3 regions of the Butyricicoccus intestinisimiae genome follow, and region 3 is predicted to be linked to each of the others. Evidence: predicted binding sites of a transcription regulator. Region 3 holds the regulator's gene; each other region holds the start of a gene.

Evidence for each region. Region 3 encodes Rex, which represses fermentation and respiration genes when NADH is low (regulators of the CRP and FNR family bind a similar motif). Its sites were predicted from a motif close to ATTGTTAANNNNTTAACAAT; they were not measured.
Region 1: the regulator Rex is predicted to act here: its motif matches at 1,965-1,984, upstream of KQI75_RS10760 (butyryl-CoA:acetate CoA-transferase).
Region 2: the regulator Rex is predicted to act here: its motif matches at 2,046-2,065, upstream of KQI75_RS05690 (acetyl-CoA C-acetyltransferase).

What each region holds. Positions count from the first base shown of each region.
Region 1 is NZ_JAHLQI010000006.1:38,067-42,948, forward strand. It holds gene nrdG (anaerobic ribonucleoside-triphosphate reductase activating protein) at 1-191, shown strand, start outside; gene KQI75_RS10760 (butyryl-CoA:acetate CoA-transferase) at 515-1,858, opposite strand; gene KQI75_RS10765 (DMT family transporter) at 2,067-2,987, shown strand; gene KQI75_RS10770 (amidohydrolase) at 3,031-4,332, opposite strand; gene KQI75_RS10775 (NAD(+) diphosphatase) at 4,466-4,882, shown strand, end outside.
Region 2 is NZ_JAHLQI010000002.1:461,521-466,402, reverse strand. It holds gene KQI75_RS05695 (enoyl-CoA hydratase-related protein) at 1-604, opposite strand, end outside; gene KQI75_RS05690 (acetyl-CoA C-acetyltransferase) at 713-1,903, opposite strand; gene KQI75_RS05685 (acyl CoA:acetate/3-ketoacid CoA transferase) at 2,108-3,676, opposite strand; gene KQI75_RS05680 (hypothetical protein) at 3,750-4,022, opposite strand; gene KQI75_RS05675 (4-hydroxyphenylacetate 3-hydroxylase family protein) at 4,149-4,882, opposite strand, start outside.
Region 3 is NZ_JAHLQI010000010.1:25,973-30,854, forward strand. It holds gene KQI75_RS12965 (amidohydrolase family protein) at 1-76, opposite strand, end outside; gene KQI75_RS12970 (helix-turn-helix domain-containing protein) at 205-789, shown strand; gene KQI75_RS12975 (hypothetical protein) at 902-1,219, opposite strand; gene KQI75_RS12980 (hypothetical protein) at 1,318-1,521, opposite strand; gene KQI75_RS12985 (redox-sensing transcriptional repressor Rex) at 1,650-2,312, opposite strand; gene KQI75_RS12990 (NADP-dependent isocitrate dehydrogenase) at 2,337-3,545, opposite strand; gene tsaD (tRNA (adenosine(37)-N6)-threonylcarbamoyltransferase complex transferase subunit TsaD) at 3,732-4,784, opposite strand; gene rimI (ribosomal protein S18-alanine N-acetyltransferase) at 4,799-4,882, opposite strand, start outside.

The sequences.
Region 1 (4,882 bases), on a different contig from region 3:
GGGAGCAGCTGCGCGGCAAGCAGGATGCAGACATAGAACGCCTGCTGGCACAGTGTGATGTGCTGGTGGACGGAAAATTTATCGAGTCGCAGAAAGATATGCTGCTGCGCTTTCGCGGAAGCCGCAATCAACGCCTGATTGATGTGCAGAAGTCCTTGCAGGCCGAACAGGTGGTATTGGCTGGTGTGTAAAAAAAACACGGAAAAGTTGAAAAATATTGTGCAGTTTGTCGATAACCTATTGACAAATTCTAGGTGTCTATTATAATGAATATATAAAGTACAATTTCCAGACAACAAACCGGATATGCGCTGTATGCAATAAGGGGAAAGATTGTGTACAGTATCCGGCGCGGTGTATCTAGCGTCCGCTTTGCGTCATGTGGATATTCAGATCCGACATTTTCGCATAACGGGCTGGGTAGGAAATCATGTGAGACGGTACTTTGTTGTAAAAGAAAAGCCTGTTCCGATGGAGAGCGGAACGGGCTTTTCGTTTGCTTGTTTTTCTATGCTTATCTGCGGTTGGAGTTTCTCCAGATCTTGAGCTTTTCCGCTTCCTTGATGAGCTCCTCGCGGAACTGCGGATGTGCAACAGAGATAATTGCCTCTGCGCGCTCCCACGTGGACAGACCCTTCAGGCAAACCTTACCGTACTCGGTAACAAGGTAATGCGTGTTGGTACGGGTGTCTGTAACCGTAGAACCCGGATGCAGCGTCGGCAGAATACGGCTCTTCAGCTCGCCGCTGTGCGTGGTAAAGGTGGAAGAGCAGCAGATAAAGCTCTTGCCGCCGTTGGACAGATAGGCGCCGAGCACGAAGTCCAGCTGACCGCCTGCGCCGCTGATGTGCTTGGTACCGGCGGACTCTGCGTTAATTTGACCGGTCAGGTCGAGGTCAACCGCGTTGTTGATAGAGATAAAGTTGTCAATCTGGGAAATGACGCGTGCATCGTTGGTGTAGCCAACCGGTGCGCTCATCAGAGCCGGATTGTCATCCATGTAGTCATACATCTTCTGGGTGCCGGCGCCAAAAGCGAATACCTGACGGCCCTTGTCGATGTTCTTCTTTGCACAGGACAGCTTGCCGGCAGCAGCCATGTCTACAAAGCCGTCTACATACATCTCGGTGTGCACGCCCAGATCCTTCAGATCCGACTGTGCAATCAGAGAACCTACGGCGTTCGGCATGCCGCCAATGCCCAGCTGCAGGCAAGCGCCGTTCGGGATTTCCTCTACAATCAGCTTGGCTACGGTCTCATCGATTTCGGACGGCGCGCCGCCGCTACCCATCTGACGAATCGGCGGGTTGTTGCCCTCAACGATCATGTCTACATCGGTGATGTGAACGCCTTCTTCAAAGCCGCCCAGACAGCGCGGCATGTTCTTGTTGACTTCTACGATGACCTTTTTGCCGGTTTCGCAAACGGCAGCCAGATGAGAAGCGTTCGGACCAAAGTTGAAATAGCCGTGCTTGTCCATCGGTGCGACCTGAATCATAACAACATCCGGCGGGCAAATGCTCTCTCGATACCAACGCGGCAGCTCGGAATAGCGCAGCGGGGCATAGAACGCGATGCCGTCGTTAATCATGTGGCGCTCAATGCCGCTCATGTGCCAAGAGTTCCAAGAGAAATGCTTGTTTGCGTCCGGAACCTGTGCGATGGCAAGCGGCTCCATCAGGACGCCGCCGCGGATGTTGACGTCTACCAGCTCGTTTGCACGAGCGGCCAGTGCCTTGTCCAGTTCAACCGGCGTGCCAGTGCACCAGCCGTAGTCTACCCAGTCGCCGCTCTTGACGACCTTTGCTGCCTCTGCGGCAGTTGTCAGTTTACTGTTATATAGTGCCTGATAATCCATGTAACAAAATCCTCCGTTTGTCAATGATACTCAGAATGGAACAAAAAATTGTTCAAAACATACAAAAACCACTCATATCTAACCTATTGTATCAGCATCCGCTGTATTCGTCAAGAACTTAACAAAAAAATGCAAACAATCCCCTTGTAATTGCACATGGGGTGGAGTAGGATGGAACACGGACATTTTAATAAAAAGAGGTTGAATCATGAAACAAAAAAATCTCATCGGCTTGACACTGCCGGCGCTGCTTTGCACTCTGCTGTGGGGCAGTGCTTTTCCCGCGGTCAAGTCGGGCTATGCGCTGTTTGGCATCGGGGACGAAGCGGCGTGCAAATTGTTTTTTGCCGGCTGGCGGTTCATGCTGGCGGGCGTTGCGGTGCTTGTGATTTCGGTTATCACGAGCCGCAAGCTGGTTGTTCCGACAAGAGCGCAGTGGCCGGGCATTTTGCTGCTGGGTCTTGTGCAGACGACCGTGCAGTATGTATTTTTCTATATCGGATTGTCGCACACAACCGGCGTCAAGGGCTCGGTTATTTCTGCGATGGCGACGTTTTTCGCCGTGGGCATCTCGCACTGTCTGTTTGCCGATGACCGGCTCAATATGCCGAAGGCAATGGGATGCGTGCTCGGATTTGCCGGCGTGCTGATTATCACGCTGAGTTCGCTGGACGGCTTGAGCGGCGGGGTGTCGCTGACCGGAGAAGGCTTTATGTTCCTCGCCGCGGCGGCGTCCGGCAGCGGCGCAGTCATCAGCAAATTTGCCGCAAAGGGACAATCTCCGATGGTCGTCACGGGCTGGCAGCTGACGATTGGCGGTGCCGTGCTGCTGCTGGCAGGAATTGTCGGCGGCGGACATTTTCAGACGGTTTCTCCGCAGGCATTTTGCCTGCTCGGCTATTTGATTTTTCTCTCTGCCGCGGCATTTACCGTTTGGACGTGGCTGCTCAAGCGCTATCCGGTAGGCAAGGTCTCCGTGTATAATTTTCTGGTGCCGGTGTTTGGTTCGCTGATGTCCGGTGTCGTGCTCGGTGAAACCGTGTTTACGGTTCGAAATATGCTGTCTCTGCTGCTAGTATGCGCCGGAATTGTACTTGTTAACCGCAAAAAAGAACAAAAACAAGGATAAAAAATCCGGAAATCTCTCGGTCGGGAGATTTCCGGATTTTGGCTTATTGGCAGCCGAACTTGTGAGCATAGGCGCGATATTCCTCCGCCGTCATGGCAGGATGAAAATCAGACAGCAAGGCTTGGGCTTGGGCGGCATGGTCGCACAGCAGATGATACAGCGTCAGTGCGGCGAGCTTGGCCGGATACAGATAGGCCTTTTCCTTGTCTGTGATGCGGAAATCCGCCCCGTGCAGCGTGCCGGAAAATCCGCCGTATGTAAAGTTGACAATTGGCATTCGATGCGACAAGTCGCCGACATCGGTGGAGGCAGCGTTGTGTACAGATGGATTTACCGGCTCATAGGTCGCGGGCAGCAGCTTCGCGGCATCTGTCAGTGCCTGACATGGCTGCGCCGGTATGGTCGGCAGATAGCCCATGTCATCTTGTATGGAAATCTCTGCGCCAAACGCATACGCGGCACCGCGATATGCGCGGTTGATTTGTTCATTGACCGTCTGCAAGGCGTCCCACGTTTTTGCGCGCACCTGCAAATCGACAGTGACCTCGTGCGGCACGACATTGATGGCACAGTCTCCCATGCGAACAATTTCTCCGATGCGAATACAGTCTTGGTCGCGGAAGGTGCTGCGCAGCATGCCAATGGCGCTGCGGGCAAGCGTCACGACGTCCAGCGCATTGATGCCGTTTTCCGGCGCAATGGCTGTGTGAGAGGCTCTGCCCTTGATGTGAATGAGCTTGGACAAAAATCCGCTGGTCGAGTTGCAGCCGAGCAGAAAATCCGACTGACAGGGAACCATGTGTGCATGCGTTGTGATAGCGGCGTCGATGTCATCAAACGCGCCGCGCAGCAGCAGCTCCGGCTTTCCGCCGCAGCATGTGGCGATGCCGGAGCTTCGCAGCTGCTCCAAACGGTTCATCGGCACGTGTTCCTCACATGGTACGGCGAAAAATACGGCGCGGCCGGTGAGAGCAGCGGCAACTTCCGGCTGACTGAGTGCCAAGGCAGCACCGGCAAGCGCGGTCAGCTGCATGTGATGCCCGCAGGCGTGCGACATGCCGGTTTTGGGTACGGCGAGCGGATGTTCCGGACTGCGGATGCCGTCCAATTCGCCGATCAGGCAGACGGAGGGAGCGGCGCTGCCGAGCGATGCCTTGACGCCGGTGTTGGCAAGTCCGGTTTGCACGTCCATCCCGCACGATTGCAGCCAATCCGCGACTTTTCCGGCGGTGCGGTGCTCGGTATAGCCAAGCTCCGCGTGGGAATATATATCTTCGGCAAAAGCAATGAGCTGCTGCGCGTGTGCGTCAATGCAGCCGCAAATGCGTTGTTCTGTTTCGTTCATAAAAAATCCTCGCATCTCAATGAAAAAAGTAGGTAAATTCAGTATACCGCAGGACAAAACCAGTTGCAAGGCAAAGAAGAAGGCGTATAATAGGCGTATACTATAGATATGCTGTACAGACAGGAGAAAACAAATGAAGTATTGTTATGAATGCGGTGTGCCGCTGACAGAAAAATATTTGGAACGCGAGGGAATGGTACAGTATTGCCCGCAGTGCAAGCAGTTCCGATTCCCGATTTTTAATACAGCAGTGAGCATGGAGGTGCTCAGTCCGGACAAAACACAGGTGCTGCTCATTCAGCAGTACGGCAAGCAGCGCAATATTTTGGTTGCCGGATATGTCAACCGCGGAGAAGCGGCGGAGAAAACCGTTGCGCGGGAAGTGAAAGAGGAAGTCGGTTTGGACGTATGCGACATTCACTTTAACACCAGCCAGTTTTTTGAGCCGAGCAACACCTTGATGCTGAACTTTTCCTGTGTTGCAACGACACAAGACCTCAGCCACATGACGGATGAAGTGGACAAAGCAAAATGGTTTTCCTTCGCGGAC
Region 2 (4,882 bases), on a different contig from region 3:
GCTTCATAGCCTCGTCCATCAGGGTTTCGATCGGGTAAACGTAGTTAACCAGACCCATATCCAGAGCGTCCTGAGCGGTATAGTTGCCACGAGCAGTGTACAGGATTTCCTTTGCCTTGCCCATGCCTACCAGACGAGCCAGTCTCTGGGTACCGCCGCAGCCCGGGGTGATGCCCAGACCAACTTCCGGCTGGCCGAAGGTAGCGTTCTCAGAGCAGATACGGATGTCGCAGGACATAGCCAGCTCTACGCCGCCGCCCAGGCAGAAGCCGTTGATAGCAGCGATAACCGGACGCTTGAAGTTCTCAATCTTCCAGCAAACGCGGTTGGAATTGTTGCCGAAGAACTTGCCTTCTTCAACGGTCATGGTGGACATCTGGGAAATATCAGCGCCAGCTACGAAGGACTGAACAGTCTTGCCCTTCTTGTTGACACGGGAAGAACCGGTCAGGACAACACAATATGCGTCTTCCATTGCAGCGACAGTATCAAAAGCCTCTTCCAGCTGTGTGTACATGTCGGTGCTCAGTGCGTTCATTGCCTGCATATGCTCGATGGTAATGACTGCTACATTACCCTTTTTCTCAACTTTAACGTCAGTCATTGTTGTAGCTCTCCTTCATATTTTTATGTTGTTTGTTTTGGAAAAACGAATATGCTAAGAAAGCGGGATGGGTGCACAGCACCCTCCCGTGTTCTTATTTCACGATACTTACTTGCAAAGCTCGTCGCGCTCGAGGATGATAGCTTCGCCCATGCCGCCGCCGATGCACATGGTAGCCAGACCATAGGTAGCATCACGCTTGATCATTTCGTACAGCAGGGTGGTAGAGATACGGCAGCCAGCTGCACCGATCGGGTGACCCAGAGCGATAGCACCGCCGTTTACGTTTACCTTGTCCATATCGAAGCCGAGGGTGCTGTTTACTGCACAAGCCTGAGCAGCAAATGCCTCGTTGGATTCGATGACATCCAGATCGTCAACGGTCAGACCTGCACGCTTCAGAGCCTGACGGGTGGACTCGATCGGGCCAATACCCATGATGGACGGATCGCAGCCTACGGAACCGTAAGACTTAATCTTAGCCATCGGCTTCAGGTTGTGAGCCTTTACGTAATCCTCAGATGCCAGAACCATGTATGCAGCAGCGTCGTTGATGCCGGAAGCGTTGCCTGCGGTTACCGTGCCGCCGTCCTTCTTGAATGCCGGACGCAGCTTCTGGAGACCTTCCAGTGTGGTGCCTTCGCGCGGATGCTCGTCGGTATCAAATACGATGGTCTGCTTCTTCTGCTTTACTTCAACCGGAACGATTTCGTCCTTGAACTTGCCAGCCTTGATGGCAGCAACAGCCTTCTGCTGGGAAGCCAGTGCCAGCTCGTCCTGCATCTCGCGGGTAATGCCGTACTGCTCAGCTACGTTCTCTGCAGTGATACCCATGTGGTAGCCGTTGAAGATGTCCCACAGACCATCGTTTACCATCAGGTCGACCATGGTAACGTTGTTCATACGAGCGCCCCAACGAGCTTCCTTCAGAACGTACGGTGCGGTGGACATGGACTCAGCGCCGCCAACCAGAACAACCTGGTCATCGCCGGACTTGATGAGCTGAGCGCCCAAGCTCATGCAGCGCATAGAGGATGCACAAACCTTGTTTACGGTGATAGACGGGGTGGTGATCGGCAGACCAGCGCCTACAGCGATCTGACGGCCGATGTTCTGGCCCTGACCGCCCTGCAGCACGCAGCCGGTGAGGGTCTCGTCGATGTCGTTTACGTCGATGCCTGCCTGCTCGATAGCAGCCTTAGCAGCGGTTACGCCGAGGGTCTTTGCAGTTACGCCCTTGAGGGTCTTGCCGTAAGAACCGATCGGGGTTCTCTTGGCAGAACAAATATAAACATTCATTTGCCCAATTCTCCTTTTTCTTCTATACAGAAAGCTAATGAAAATAAATATCGGAGACAGGATCGGTTTTGAACCCTGTCCCCGATACCATTGTACATGATAAAACGGAAATTCACAAGGTTTTTATGGCAAAAGGTTCAAAATTGACGAAATTTTACCATTGAAAATCGTGCGAAATCCTATGACGATACTGCAAAATGCAGATTAGTCGTTAGCAAGACCCATGGTCTCGTCACGGAAGATACGGGAATCCATCAGCTTGATGGTGCCGTCCTCCTGATAAGCGATCTTCGGCTCGAACTCCATCTGATCCAGAATCTGAGTCTGCAGGTCGATGCCCGGTGCAATCTCGATCAGGGTAACGCCTTCCGGACGCAGTTCGAATACTGCACGCTCGGTGATGTACAGAACCGGCTGATGTACCTTGTTTGCGTAGATACCAGAGAAGGTGATGTGCTCAACCTGGTTTACAAACTTCTTCTTGCCACCCTCCTGGGTGATAACCAGCTTGCCGTCCTCGCACTTGGTGCGCAGACCCTTTGCAGTAAAGGTACCGCAGTAGCAAACCTTCTTTGCGTTCTGGGTGATGTCGATGAATCCGCCTGCACCTGCCAGACGGGTGCCGAACTTGGATACGTTCAGGTCGCCGTTCGGAGCAGTTTCAGCCAGACCCAGGAATGCGATGTCCAGACCGCCGCCCTGATAGAAGTCAAACTGTACGTTGTGCGGCAGAATAGCCATGGAGTTTGCAGCAGCGCCGAACTGGGTTCCGCCGTACGGTACACCTGCGATGGAACCAGCCTCTACGGTCAGAGTCATGGAATCGGAAATGCCCTCTTCAGCAGCAACGTTTGCAATCTTCTCCGGTGCGCCGGTGCCAAGGTTTACGATAGCGTCCTTCGGCAGCTCCATAGCAGCACGGCGAGCAATAACCTTCTTTGCATCCAGCGGGATGGACGGGATAGCGTCAACCGGAATGCGGAATTCGCCGGTCAGTGCGCCGTCATACGGCATGCCGAGGCACTGCATGTTCTCTTCGTCAGAGCCGACAACAACGCAGTCAACATAGATGCCCGGGATAGCAACGAGCTTCGGATCCAGAGAACCACCCTGAACGATCTTCTCAACCTGTACGATAACCTTGCCGCCAGAGTTCTTACAAGCCTGAGCCATAGCGGTAACGTCCAGCGGGCCGATTTCGCGATGTACGGTGCAGTTGCCAAACTCATCGCAGTAGGAACCGCGCAGGAATACAACGTCGATCGGGAAGCCCTTGTACAGCAGGCGCTCTTCGCCTTCGATCTCGATCAGCTTAACCAGATCTTCCTTGGTGCAGTCGTTCAGCTTGCCGCCGCCGTTGCGCGGGTCAGCGAAGGTGTACAGACCAACATGGGAGATCGTGCCGATGTTGTGAGCTGCAATGTCACGATACATGTGGGAGATAATGCCCTGCGGCAGGTTGTAAGCCTCGATCTTGTTGTTCAGAGCGAGTTCACCCAGCTTCGGAGCACGATCCCAGTGACCGCCGATAACGCGCTTAACCATGCCTTCATGGCCGTAGTGGTCGCCGCCGGTGCCGTCACGATGGCCCTGACCTGCTGCGAAAAACAGGGTCAAATCCTTCGGATGACCGGTTTCCAGGAAACGCTTCTCCAGAGCGATGGACAAGGTTTCCGGGCAGGCACAGCTTACAAAACCGCCGGTAGCGATGGTATCGCCGTCATTTACGCGCAGAGCAGCCTCTTCTGGAGAGACAATCTGTACTTTCTTCATTGGTATCAAATCCTTTCTCTATTAAACGATTCATTTCAGACACAAGCATCTGAAAATAAATCCTGTTTACAACTTAATGCGCACAAAGCGCGGTGATGCGCTGTGCGGCATGATCCGCTTCGTTCTGACTGGCACAGACGATACGGTGGGTTGCCGAAATGTCCTCATACAGATATGGACATCCGGTGCATCCGCGCAGGATGAGCAGCACATCGTACTGTTCGCCATCTCTGGGCAAGGAGAAATCGGCCACACCCGCAAGGGTCTCGGCAATGTTGCGGTAGGCAGCACCGCGATCGTACATCGGATTGCAGCCGCCGCAGAATTTTACAGCACAGTGAAGCATAAAAAACCTCAAATAATTAGGAAGAATGAACAAACGGACAGACAGGCACCCACAGAGAATACCCTATGAGTGCCTGTTGTCACAATAAATTATTGTCTAAGATTCAGCACCGTTTGTCAGAAACACTTAGTCGATGCGAGCAATCGCCTTAGCGAGAGCCTTCTTCTGCTCCATGTTAGCCTGACGAGCGATCATGATGCGCTGAGCCTGCGGGGAACCAGCACCGTGCATGGACTCCGGCAGGTAACCAACAGCAGCAGTACCCATGGTCATGTTCTCGATCAGACGCAGAACGCGCATGCGATCCTCGGTCGGAACGGAAGCAACACCCTTCAGGTACTTCTCGATGTACGGCTTCAGCTCCGGATTGCGGTAGTCAGCCTCGGACGGCTGGGTTACCATCAGGCCGCCTGCCAGATCCTGTGCCAGACGAGCGATGTCATACGGGAAACGGGTTACGTTCTGCTTGCAGACGTTAGCCAGCAGCAGGTTGATCAGGTAGTTGCCAGCCTTGGTCGGAGCACCCTGAGAGGAGCAAGCGATGCCGCAAGCATACAGGGTTTCGTTCAGGTGAATCATCTCGATGATCTTGTCCTTGACATGGGAAGCCTTTGCACAGCCTGCCATCTCAACTGCCAGCTGAGTAGCGCCGATCAGGACGTCGCCTACACCAACCTTGCAGCCGCCGTAGGACTGACGATGATAGCCTGCGAAACGCTCTACGATCATGCCGGCGAACTTTACTTCACCGTTCAGGAAGATGCGATCGTTCGGTACGAATACATGGTCGAAGATAACCAGTACTTCGTGGCCGCCGTAAACCTTGTTGCCAACGTCGATGTCGTTGTACTCCTCGATCT
Region 3 (4,882 bases):
TCATTGTTGTCCACTGGTCTTTCATCTTGCAAAAACAAATGTCGCCTTTGATTGCAAAGCTCTGTTTCGTATTCATGAAAATCCCGCTCCTTTTCAATCCGCATAGCAATATATCATACTTTGTCCAGCTTTTCAAGAACTCTGCGGAGCGTAGATTGGATTTTGTCTCCACTTGCGGTATGATAAGCGCAGGAGGTTTATATCATGAATCAAAAGAAAATCGGCGAACTCATTCGCGCCGCCCGCCGTGAGCACGGCTTCACACAGCAGGAGCTTGCGGACAAAATGAACATCAGTGACAAAACCGTTTCCAAGTGGGAATGCGGGTTAGGCTGTCCGGATTTATCCCTGCTGCCGCAGCTTTCAGAAATCCTCAAGTTGGATTTGTCCGCCCTGTTGGACGGACAGCTGCCCACGCGCCGCGTTTTGGCAGGCAACATGAAAAAGCTGCTGTTCTATATCTGCCCCACATGCGGCAATCTCATCACCGCTTCCGGAGAAGCACAGGTGAGCTGCTGCGGCAAAAAGCTGCTCCCGCTCACGCCGCAAAAGGCATCCGACGACCAAACAGTGACACTGGAAAAACTGGAAAACGAATGGCATGTGATTTCCGACCATCCCATGACCAAAGATCATTCGATTGCTTTCGTCACGCTGCTCACCGGAGATACCGTCGTGACGCGAAAACTATATCCGGAGTGGAACATGGAAACCCGCCTGCCGTACTTTCGCCACGGTATTCTCGTCTGGTACTGCAATCAGCACGGGTTGTTCTATCAAAATTTCTAAATTCCACGCAAAAATCCGCAGAGCGCTCAAAAAGCTCTGCGGATTTTTTTGATCTTATTTTACTGGGCATAAAAAATGCGGTACGAAAAACCGTACCGCATTTTCATTCCTGTTACCAAACCTGATTGCCCTTGTCATCAACAAACTTATGCTTGCATACACGGCACTCCAGCACCGGTCCGAGCAGCGGCAGCGTCTTGTGGCAGTTCGGGCAGCGCCACTTGAAGAAGTTGATGAGATAGAACCAGATAACCAGCACGATTGCCGCATAGCCGGAATACAGGCACGGCTTGCTGTCCATGCCAAACACTTGCCCCAGCACAATGCAGACAACTGCCAATGCAATGGCTGCATACAGGCAATAAAAGCCGATGCGGCGCCACTTATGATACTTTTTGTCCTCTGAAAATTTTATCTTATTTTTAGCCATGGATGAAAACACACTTTCCTTTGTTTTTTATCATTTTAACACAGAAAATGGCGCGATGCAATGTTCTGAGCAACAGTTCACAGGAAAGTCACGCTTTGTCAGCAGCAATCACCGCAGCCGCCGCAGGAATTGTTGCAGCCGCCGCAGGAACCGCAGCCACCACAGCCGCCACAGCCGCAGGAACCGCAATTGCCGCAGGAGCCACAGTTCCAGCCGCCGCAGCCGGATCCGCCGCAGCAAATAAGCAGGATCAAGATGAGAATCCACCAGCAGTCAAAGCCATTGTTGCAGTTGTTGCACATAACAGATTCCTCCTGTTTCAATTTTTTCATTCCCATACTATCGCAGGGACAACCAGAAGGTGATACATTTTTTTACGTGAAAAAACCTCCCGCAGGTTTTCACCCGCGGGAGGTTTGTATGGTATGTTTTACTCAATCTCGTTGATTTCGTCAAACGGATCGGTGTCTTTCATGCGGTAGCAAAGCGTCATGAGCGAATCGGAAAAATGAACATCCTGTACCGGAACGCCCAGCACATCCTCTTTCATCGAGACATTAGAGAAATTCCAGATGCCGCGAATGCCGTTCTTAACCAGACGCTGTGCCATGTCCATCGCTTTATCCGCCGGCACGCACAGAACCGCAATATCCGGCCGTTCGCGCTCGCAGTATTCTTCCAGCTCCTGCAGGGCATGTACGTGAATGCCGCGGAAGTCGCTGCCCACAACCGTTTGGGCGGTGTCAAATGCCGCAATCGGACGAACGCCGCAGTAGGAGAAATCGAAGTTGCGCAGCAGTGCCCGTCCCAGATTACCGACGCCGAGCAAAATCGCCCGCTGGCTTCCGGCAACACCGAGAATGCGCTCCAACTCCACGATTAACTTATCTACACTATAACCATATCCCTGCTGACCAAAGCCGCCAAAGCAGCTCAAATCCTGTCTGATCTGTGAGGCAGTCAGGTCCATCTGCAGGGCAAGTTCCTTAGACGAAATGCGTCCAATGCCCTGATCGGCAAGCTCCCGAAGCGTGCGGTAATACCGCGGCAGGCGGTTCACGACTGCTTTGGATACGTTTTTTGTGTTAGCCACTGATTACTCCTCCTGATATTCCTCTTACAGAGAAGCTTCCAGCGTCTCGCGGACAGCCTTGATGAAGCCTTCCGTATTCAGAGTTGTGACATGCTCCAACTTGGTGATAAGTGCAAGGTCCTTAGTCATCTTACCAGATTCTACGGTGTCAATGCAAGCTTTTTCCAGTTTGTCAGCAAATGCGGACAGTTCCGGCAGCTGATCCAGCTCGCCGCGCTTGCGCAGAGCACCTGTCCATGCAAAAATGGTTGCGATGGAGTTCGTAGAGGTCTCCTCGCCCTTCAGGTGCTTGTAGTAATGGCGCTGTACGGTGCCGTGTGCTGCCTCGTACTCGTAGACGCCCTTCGGGGAAACGAGCACCGATGTCATCATAGACAAAGAGCCGTACGCCGTTGCCAGCATATCACTCATGACATCGCCGTCATAGTTCTTGCACGCCCAGATATAGCCGCCGTTGGAGCGAATGACGCGGGCTACAGCATCATCAATCAGCGTGTAGAAATACTCCAGACCCATCTTCTCGAAGATTTCCTTGTACTCGTTGTCGTAAATCTCCTGGAAAATGTCCTTAAATGTGTGGTCATACTTTTTGGAAATGGTGTCCTTGGTTGCAAACCAAAGATCCTGCTTGGTGTCAACAGCAAAGCCAAAGCAGCTTCTCGCAAAGCTCTCAATAGACGGAACCAGATTGTGCTGACCCTGTACAATGCCTGCGGACTGGAAATCATGCACGGTCTCGCGCGTCTCCGTGCCGTCCTCCGCGGTGTACACCAGCTCTACCTTGCCCGGGCCCGGAACCTTCATCTCGACGCCCTTGTATACGTCACCGTATGCGTGACGCGCAATGGTAATCGGCTTGACCCAGTTCTTGACGTACGGCTCAACACCCTTGACGAGGATCGGCGCACGGAATACGGTGCCGTCCAGAATGGCACGAATGGTGCCGTTCGGGCTCTTCCACATTTCCTTGAGGTTGTACTCGGTCATACGTGCTGCATTCGGTGTGATGGTTGCACACTTGACGGCAACGCCGTACTTCTTGGTTGCCTCTGCCGAGTCAACGGTCACCTGATCATCGGTTTCGTTTCGATGCTTGAGTCCCAGATCATAATATTCGGACTTCAGATCTACAAAAGGGCAAATCAGCTCGTCTTTAATCATCTGCCAGATGACGCGGGTCATCTCGTCGCCGTCCATCTCGACGAGCGGTGTGGTCATTTTAATCTTTTCCATGACGGATCGTCTCCTCCTGCTTATGTACCGTGCGCGGCGGCTGTTTCCGCTCGCCCGCAGCTGCTTTGAATTTTCACTCGCGCAATCCTGCACGATTTTTTATCTCATCCAAACAGGGTACTCTGAAATTCTTCAGAGAGAATTTTGGAAGTTCTCTTTCATTTTACACCTTTTCGCCAAACTTTTCTACCTTTTTGCCCGTCTTTTTGCAATTCCGTTCTTTTGACAGATTTTCTCCGAGATTTCCGCTGTAGCAAAGGCATTTTGCCAAATTGTGCCGGTATTTCCTGCAAGAAATTCATAATATGCCTGTGCGCCAATCATCGCGGCATTGTCGCCGCACAGACTGAGCGGCGGCATATAAATCGGCACGCCAAATCCCTCTGCCATTTTTTCAAGGTCTGCACGCAGCTGAGAATTCGCCGCCACACCGCCGGCTGCGACCAAACGGCGCACGCCGGTCTGCTCTGCAGCGAGCTTGAGGCGCGGCACCAGCGTATCGCTGACCGCCCGCTGGAACGATGCCGCGAGGTCATGGCGATCCAGCGGTTCTCCCTTCTGCTCTGCATTGTGCGCCAGATTGATGACGGCTGTTTTGAGACCGGAAAACGAAAAGTCCAGCGGCGCACCATCCACATGCGAATGTGGCAGCTTATACGCCTTTGGATTGCCGCCCTGCGCCAGTTTGTCAATCTTCGGGCCGCCCGGATAACCGACACCCAGCACGCGGGCGACTTTGTCAAACGCTTCGCCTGCGGCATCGTCGCGCGTTCCGCCGAGAATTTCCATATCCGTATAGTCTTTGACCAGCACAATCATGGACGAGCCGCCGGACGCAGACAGACACAGAAACGGCGGCTCCAGCTGCGGAAACGCCAACAGATTTGCCGCGATATGACCGCGAATATGATGCACCGGAATAAACGGTTTTTGCAGCGCCCACGCCAGCGACTTGGCATAATTGGAGCCGACCAGCAGCGCACCAATCAGCCCCGGCGCACATGTCGCCGCGATGGCGTCTATTTCCTCCATCGTGAGACCGGCTTCACGCACAGCGGCCTGTGCTACGCCGGAAATCGCTTCTACGTGACCGCGGCTTGCAATCTCCGGCACGACGCCGCCATACAGCGCGTGTTCTTCCGCCTGCGAGTTGATAATATTGGAACAAATCTTTCGTCCGTCTTCAATGACCGCCGCTGCGGTCTCGTCACAGGACGATTCGATTGCTAAAATCTTCATAATCGTTCTTTCCTTTATTCAGCCTGTAAAAATACTGTCATCAGCAGCGCATCCTCTGTCGGATGGCTGTAAAACTTTTTGCGAACACCGACGGACTG